2 regions of the Shewanella sp. JNE2 genome follow, and region 2 is predicted to be linked to the other one. Evidence: predicted binding sites of a transcription regulator. Region 2 holds the regulator's gene; the other holds the start of a gene.

Region 1 (4,235 bases), 2.3 Mb from region 2:
TTCCACCAATATATTGATAAAGTACCTCCTTTTCGCGCAGTTGCCAGTGGGCAATTGGTGCGGGTTGTTGGTCTCACTTTAGAGGCGAGTGGTTGCCGTGCGCCTGTTGGTAGTTTGTGTTCTATCGAAACCATGGCGGGAGATTTAGTGGCTGAGGTGGTCGGGTTTGATGATGAGTTACTCTATCTTATGCCCATTGAAGAGTTACGAGGTGTACTCCCTGGAGCGAGAGTCATTCCACTTGGAGAGCAAACAGGGCTTAAAGTAGGCTTATCTTTATTAGGCCGTGTACTCGATGGCAATGGTGTTCCTCTTGATGGATTAGGTGCGCTGCAAACCGATCAATATGCACCAAGACATAATTCTGCCATTAATCCCTTATCTCGCCGTGCAATAACGGAACCCCTTGATGTTGGCGTACGTGCGATTAATGCCATGTTGACCGTTGGTAAAGGTCAGCGCATGGGACTCTTTGCGGGCTCTGGTGTCGGTAAAAGTGTGCTTCTGGGTATGATGACCCGTGGTACTACTGCAGATATTATTGTGGTGGGGTTGGTTGGTGAACGGGGACGAGAAGTTAAAGAATTTATTGAAGAAATTTTGGGTGAAAAGGGGCGAGCTCGCTCCGTTGTTATTGCGGCTCCGGCGGATACCTCACCCTTAATGCGCCTTCGCGCCTGTGAAACGTCAACGCGTATCGCTGAGTATTTCCGTGATTTAGGCTATAACGTGTTGTTATTGATGGATAGCTTGACTCGATATGCCCAAGCGCAGCGGGAAATCGCTTTAGCGGTGGGGGAGCCGCCTGCAACAAAAGGTTATCCACCATCAGTATTTGCTAAATTGCCCCGTCTTGTCGAACGTGCGGGTAATGGTGGTCCTGGACAGGGATCTATTACGGCGTTTTATACCGTATTGACCGAAGGCGATGATCAACAAGATCCGATTGCCGATGCATCAAGAGCGATTCTGGATGGCCATATCGTATTATCGCGTGCTCTGGCTGATTCGGGGCACTATCCCGCGATTGATATTGAAGCATCAATTAGCCGTGTTGCTCCGATGGTTATTTCTAATGAGCATTTAGAAGCGATGCGTCGTGTAAAGCAAACCTATTCTTTATATCAACAGAATCGGGATTTGATTTCTATCGGGGCCTATGCCCAAGGTAGTGATCCTCGGATCGATAATGCGATACGTCTGCAACCGGCGATGAATGCCTTCTTAAGGCAAACCATGCGTGATGCCTTTAGCTTTGCAGATAGTCAATCGATGCTGGCTCAACTTGCTGCACAGTGTAAATAACCGAGGCCATGATGGCGAATGCAGATCCCTTATTACTGGTACTTAATTTAGCGCTTGATGCTGAAGAGCAAGCCTCGCTCTTACTGAAATCGGCCCAATTAGAATGTCAAAAACGCCAACATCAGCTCAATGCCTTAAACAACTATCGTTTAGATTACATGAAGCAAATGCAGTCTCAGCAAGGTCAAGCGATTAGCGCAAGTCATTATCACCAATTTCATCGTTTTATTCGTCAGATTGATGATGCCATAGCCCAACAAAACCGGGTGGTGGCTGATGGCGAAAAGCAAAAAGAGTATCGTCAGCACCATTGGCTAGAAAAACAAAAGAAGCGCAAGGCAGTCGAACTGCTTCTCGCTAATAAAGCGAAAAAACGTGATACATTAGAATTGAAAAGAGAGCAGAAAATGACCGATGAGTTTGCATCTCAACAGTTTTACCGCCGACATAAATAGCCTGTATTTGTGCCGATACGCGCTTTCGTAAATCTTATTAACTATCATATAACTTTCGTGTTGGCATTTTATTTGCTTAATTTCATACACAACATTGCTGTTACAGCATAAATTGACGTTTTACTCCGTTACTGTTGAGTTTAACTGGGGGGGGTTGGGAGCCGATATGCAACAAATGACGAATATATTATTACCAAAAGCGGCAAATAATAATGCAAGTGCAGGTAAAGCATCGACTCCAGAAACGCGTAGTGAAGATTTTTCTGCAGCTTTAGCCTCAGTTACCAGTGTTTCCTCATCTACCCAAAAGCCTTCAACGTCTCAAGAACGCGCGATTGAACTGACTAAATCAGCATCCTCCAATGATATATCCCAAGGTGAAGAGGATGATGTGAGTTTGATTTTTGCCCAGATTAGCATGGCAAACGAAATGAAAAAAACGGCCGCAGAGGGCGACAAATTGCCGCTACTGCAGGAAATGGATCTGGATATTGGTACTTCTGCCGTTCAAGCTGAGGGTTGTTTTTCCTCTGAGTTAGATAAATTAGCCGAGTTATTAGTTGATTCGTCAGATATGGATGAATCGGGTGTAGCCTTGATTGCTGAGGCTGATGCCACTAACTTACCCGATATTAATTTGGCTTTACCCCTATCAACGCCAAGCATGCTAGATGGAGCTATTGCGTCACAAAACAATGGGGAACTGCCAGAGCAGAGCGTATTGGTTGAAGAAAGCACGGTCGAATTGGTTAGCCAAGAAGCCGCTAAACAACAGAAACAAGGGATAGTAGATGCTCAACCTATTATGGGAGAAAATGATAGTATCAGGTCTTTTTCTGCAGATAAGTCGTCTATTGCCCAACAAAATGCTTTTACAACGGGTCTAAAAGATACAAACAGTATTGATGGTACAAAGAAGGAATCTTTTGTTAGTGCAACCACTGCAGCCTTAAATACATTAGGGACTGCGGAGGATGTGGCAACTCCGAAAAACATTGAGCTAGATGGATCAGAACGGCTTGCGACAAACGTACAACTTAAAGATGCCAAGTTAGCTGTTACATTAGAGTCAAGTTCACCGACTTCATTTAATCTTGATGACGAAGTCGCCTCTGAGTTTAAACCCGTTTCAGTGACAACATCACCTACTCAACCGCAAGTGAATCGTCAAGATATCCCGCAAATTCAACTTTCACTGCGTCAAGGCGTTGAAACGCCAAATCAGATGCAGGAGATGATCCAACGATTTTCTCCGGTGATGAAACAACAGCTCATTACGATGGTGAGTAATGGTATCCAACACGCTGAAATTCGTCTTGATCCACCTGAGCTTGGCCATATGACGGTCAAAATCCAAGTGCACGGCGATCAAACCCAAGTACAGTTTCATGTGACTCAATCTCAAACCCGTGACATGGTTGAGCAAGCTATCCCTCGATTACGTGAATTATTGCAAGAGCAAGGAATGCAACTCGCAGATAGTCATGTATCACAAGGTGAGCAAGAACAAGGTCGCGATGGTGGTTTTGGCGAAAGTAACGGTTCTGGAAGCACAAATTTGGATGAATTCTCAGCAGAAGAACTGGATTTAGGTTTAAATCAAACTACTAGTCTGCATTCTGGTATAGATTATTACGCTTAAGCAGGTAACCTATAGGATTAAATAGCATTGTTACATTTTGATATGATGCATAAAATGTAAAGACTTAAGTCTAAATTGAAGAGCACAGTGAATGGCCAACGAAGAATCGTTAGAACTTGAAAATACTGATACGCCTAAAAGTAAGAAAAAACTTTTTATTTTTATTGGTATCGGTGTACTCGTTGCACTATTGATTGGTGGTGCATTATGGTTTTTTCTCGGCAGTTCAGATGAGTCATCCTCTGAAGCTGTAGAGGCTGTGGTTGAAACACCTTCAAATGATAAACTGGTCGCCTCTTATGTGCCCATGCCTCGTCCTTTTCTCTTTAATTTACCCGGGCCAGATCGGGCTCGTTTAGTCGAAATTAAAGTACAGCTGATGGTCCGAGGTTCCGATGATGAGGTCCTGATACAAAAACATATTCCGCTCATTGAAGATGCTCTCCTGACAACTTTTAGCAGTTCAGATGTGCAAAAGTTAAGCACTCAAGCAGGTAAGGATGAAGCTCGTCAATTAGCACTTCTTAGTGTTCAAAATACACTGCAATCCGTAACGGGACGTAAAGTGGTCGAAAAAGTGCTATTCACCGGTTTTGTGATGCAATAACCCGTAATTTCAGTACCCTAAAGAGGCTAAGGCAATATAGTGAGTGATTTATTAAGCCAAGACGAAATTGATGCGCTACTGCATGGGGTTGATGACGTCGATGACGATGATGATCTTGATGCTGCTAGCCAAGATGCGCGATCCTACGACTTTTCATCCCAAGATCGTATTGTACGTGGGCGCATGCCCACACTCGAAATTGTTAACGAGCGATTTGCGCGTCATC
Region 2 (4,235 bases):
AAATAGCATCAAGCGCGAGTTCTGCATCTGGGCCCTCTGCAATTAGCTTGATGGTTTTCCCCATACCCGTTTCAAGCATCAAAAGACCAAGCACACTTGCCGCTGAGGCTTGTTTATCGCCTTGTATTAACGTTATTGTTGCATCAAACTCAGAGGCTAACACCACCAATTTTGTGGCGGCGCGGGCGTGTAAACCGAGCTTATTACAGATGGTAATCTGACGTTCAAGCTTTGGCATGATCTAGCTCTCGATGGCGTACATTGACCTTATGTTTACCATTACTAAATCGCTTCGCTAATTGTTCTGCCACATAAACCGATCTGTGCTGTCCACCTGTGCAACCAATCGCAATGGTTAAATAACTGCGATTATTACGCTCAAGGTGTGGTAACCAGGTTTCTAGTAAGTTTTCTATCTGCCAAATGAACTTGTTTACCAGGGGCTGGCGATTCAAAAACTCAGCCACAGGTTCATCTAGGCCTGTCAGTGGACGCAATGCTAACTCCCAATGGGGGTTAGGTAAAAAGCGCACATCGAACATAAAGTCGGCTTCTGTAGGCATGCCATTTTTAAAGCCAAAGGACTCAAAGTAGATGACTAATTCTTTATCAACGCTACCAAGAAGAATTTGTCTGACTTGATCGCTTAAATCATAGATATTTAAATTTGAAGTATCTATGTAGTGATCTACCAGTTTGGACATAGGTTCGAGCAGTTTGCCTTCAAGTTTAATGGCTTCTTGTAGGGATACTCGACTTTTAGATAACGGGTGCAGGCGGCGCGTTTCACTGTAGCGTTTAAGTAACACTTTATCGCTTGAATTGAGGAAGAAGCTGGTAATCTCCGTCCCTGCTGGCAGGTTAGAAAGCTGCTGAACCAGCACTTTATCTTGCTCTGGCATATTACGAACATCGACACTAATGGCGACAAGATCGTTACTGCCTTTGAGTTGCTCAAGCAAACTGCCTATTAGTGGCAAGGGAAGGTTATCGACACAGTAATAGCCGAGATCTTCAAGCACCCTAAGTGCGACAGATTTGCCTGAGCCAGAGCGGCCTGACACTATGACCAGTTTCATCCAGTGATTACCTGATAGAGTTCCGTTTCATCATGCGTCTTACGCAGTTGTTTTAATATTTGTTTATCACTTAGCTTTTCTGCCATGCACGACAACGTGCTTAGGTGCTGTTGGCATTGATCCGCCGGCACAAGCAGTGCAAACAAAATATCAACAGGTTGCTTATCGATAGCGTCAAAAGCTATCGGTTCCTCACATTTTACGAGTATTGCAATGGGTTGTGTAATATCGGTTAATCGACCATGTGGAATGGCGATACCGTTACCTATACCTGTGCTCCCCATCTTTTCGCGCGCCACAAGGCTTTCGAAGATCTCTTGAGATGAGAGGGTGGGGTACTGGGCAGCGGCTAAGTCACTGATGAGTTCCAGTACCTTTTTTTTACTGCCCGGAGTGGCGCAGGTAGTGCACTCCGGCCTCAGTATGGTACAAAGTTCCATTATTAGTGTTTTGTTAACTTCTCTTTGTGTTTAATAACCTGACGATCAAGTTTATCGATCAGGACGTCTATGGCAGCATACATGTCAGTATGCTCTGAAGTTGCAAAAACTTCACCACCGGTGAGGTTGATTCGCGCTTCGGCAATCTGTTGCATTTTCTCAACATTGAGCACAACGTGCACATTATGGATCTGTTCGAAATGGCGTTCAAGTTTTGAAAATTTTTCCTCTACATATGCCCGTAACGATTCAGTAATCTCGATATGGTGTCCAATGAGCTTTATTTGCATAGAAACGTCCTCCGATATCCATAGTAGGCTATAAACTTTTACGCTGATTGGAAGGGGGAATAAGCATTGCTTCTCGATACTTCGCAATGGTTCTGCGCGCAACATTTATTCCCTGTTCTGCCAGAAGTTGTGCCATCTTGCTGTCGCTTAATGGTTTTTTCTGGTTTTCCGCGGCAACCAGTTTTTTAATAAAGGCTCTGATTGCTGTGGATGAGCACTCACCGCCATCGTCAGTCCCGACATGGCTTGAGAAGAAGTATTTTAGTTCAAAAAGTCCCTTAGGGGTATGTATGTATTTTTGAGTTGTGACCCGTGAGATGGTGGACTCATGCATTTCAACCGCTTCGGCTATATCGTTAAGTACCATAGGTTTCATAGCTTCTTCACCGTACTCAAAGAAGCCTTGTTGGTATTGAACGATACAATTGGCCACTTTGAGTAAGGTGTCGTTACGACTTTCTAAGCTCTTGATAAACCATTTGGCTTCCTGCAGATGGCCACGAATAAATTGGCTGTCTGCTTGGCTTTTTGTGCTGCGAGCCATGGCGGCATATTGCTGGTTTACATTGATTTTGGGCATGCAATCTGGGTTGAGTTCTACCACCCAACGGCCATTTTTCTTCGATACCGACACATCTGGGATCACATATTCTTCATCCATCGGTGTGATCAACAAACCTGGGCGAGGGTTCAGCGTTTGTATCAGTGCGATACCATCCCGAAGTTCATCTTCTTTCAGTTTGGTTTTACGCATTAACAGCCTAAAATCGCGAGCAGCGATCAGATCTAAATGATCTTTGATCAACATGCGGGCATTTTCGAGATGTGGTGTGTCCGGCGAAAAATGGGATAGCTGGATCAGTAAACATTCGCTGAGATCTCTTGCTGCAACACCAACAGGATCAAAGTGTTGGATACGTTTAAGTACAGCTTCGACTTCGTCTAACTCAATCTCATGATTTCCCATCGCTTCGAGAATATCTTCAGTACTTTGGGTGAGATAGCCCTGATCATCAATGGCATCAATAATGGCAGTGGCAATGGCAAGATCGGTTTCAGAGAAGGGGGTGAGGTTTTTTTGCCATTCTAAATGTTCATGCAGGCCCTCGCTGGTTTCCCCCTGAAAGGGCATATCGTCTTCTCTACTGCCACCCGAACCTGAGTTGGGTGAGGCGGTAAATACTTCATCCCAAGTGGTATCCATGGGCAGTTCATCTGGCATAGATTCTTTGGTCAAGGATTCTGCGGTATCAACAGTGGAGCTATCTTGTTCGGGGGGCAGTGGGCTTGATTCGCTGAAATCGGTGTCTGATAAATTCTGGTTGCGTTCTGTAGGTGCGTCAAATTGCTCATCTTCCAGCTCAAGAAGAGGATTAGAGTCTAAGGCTTGCTGGATCTCTTGTTGTAATTCCAATGACGAGAGCTGCAACAGACGAATCGCCTGTTGTAACTGTGGCGTCATGGTTAACTGTTGGCCCAGTTTGAGCTGGAGTGACGCTTTCATGTTACCGCTGATCCCTACGTTATTATTTTTGAATGAGGCCGCTTGTTATCAGTGAGTGGAGTCTAGTCGCGATAATTTTAGGCTATAGACTCCGCTGGAGTAACTATAGCCTGAATTGTTCACCTAAGTACACAGCCCTAACTTGCTGATTGTCTAAGATCTCTGCAGGAGTTCCCTCGGCAATCAGGTTTCCATGACTTACTATGTAGGCATGTTCACATACGTCTAATGTTTCTCGGACATTGTGGTCTGTGATAAGTACGCCTAAGCCACGACTCTTAAGTTGTTCGATAATTTTTTTGATATCGATGACGGAAATCGGATCAACGCCCGCAAAAGGCTCGTCGAGTAGAATAAACTTTGGATTGGCCGCGAGGGCGCGGGCAATTTCAACTCGGCGACGTTCACCCCCCGAAAGGGACATACCTTGGCTATCGCGAATATGGGTAATATGGAACTCTTCGAGTAGGTGTTCCAGTTCTTCTTCGCGTTCTTCGTCTTTTAGCTCTTTACGGGTTTGTAATACCGCCATGATATTGTCGTGAACGGTCAGCTTACGGAAGATACTGGCTTCTTGTGGTAAGTAACCAATTCCTTTGCGGGCGCGAAGATGCATAGGGTCTGCAGTTAAATCATCATTGTCGATAAAAATATGGCCTTTATCGCTTTTTACTAACCCAACCACCATGTAAAAGGTCGTGGTTTTACCTGCACCATTTGGGCCGAGTAAGCCAACAATTTGGCCGGTTTTGACTGTCAGACTGACGTCTTTAACAACTTGGCGGTTTTTGTAGCTCTTCGCGAGATTTTGTGCTCTTAGGGTGATTTGGGTCATTGAGAATCCTGCTCTTTCACAGGTTTATCTGCGGGTGTTTGGGTTTTGAGATCATCCTGATAGTTTTCAGGTTGGATGATAGTGATC

Evidence for each region. The regulator sigma-54, encoded in region 2, starts transcription at its own class of promoters, with help from an activator protein. The targets are predictions, from matches to a motif close to GTTGGCACGNNNNTNGNNT.
Region 1: the regulator sigma-54 is predicted to act here: its motif matches at 1,820-1,838, upstream of MZ182_RS13565 (flagellar hook-length control protein FliK).

The regions. Positions count from the first base shown of each region.
Region 1 covers NZ_CP096169.1:3,037,408-3,041,642, reverse strand. Annotated here, with positions in the region: gene fliI (flagellar protein export ATPase FliI) at 1-1,305, shown strand, start outside; gene fliJ (flagellar export protein FliJ) at 1,317-1,760, shown strand; gene MZ182_RS13565 (flagellar hook-length control protein FliK) at 1,927-3,402, shown strand; gene fliL (flagellar basal body-associated protein FliL) at 3,494-4,009, shown strand; gene fliM (flagellar motor switch protein FliM) at 4,049-4,235, shown strand, end outside.
Region 2 covers NZ_CP096169.1:724,162-728,396, forward strand. Annotated here, with positions in the region: gene MZ182_RS03255 (HPr family phosphocarrier protein) at 1-238, opposite strand, end outside; gene rapZ (RNase adapter RapZ) at 225-1,079, opposite strand; gene ptsN (PTS IIA-like nitrogen regulatory protein PtsN) at 1,076-1,519, opposite strand; gene hpf (ribosome hibernation promoting factor) at 1,522-1,809, opposite strand; gene MZ182_RS03275 (RNA polymerase factor sigma-54) at 1,838-3,313, opposite strand; gene lptB (LPS export ABC transporter ATP-binding protein) at 3,417-4,148, opposite strand; gene lptA (lipopolysaccharide transport periplasmic protein LptA) at 4,145-4,235, opposite strand, start outside.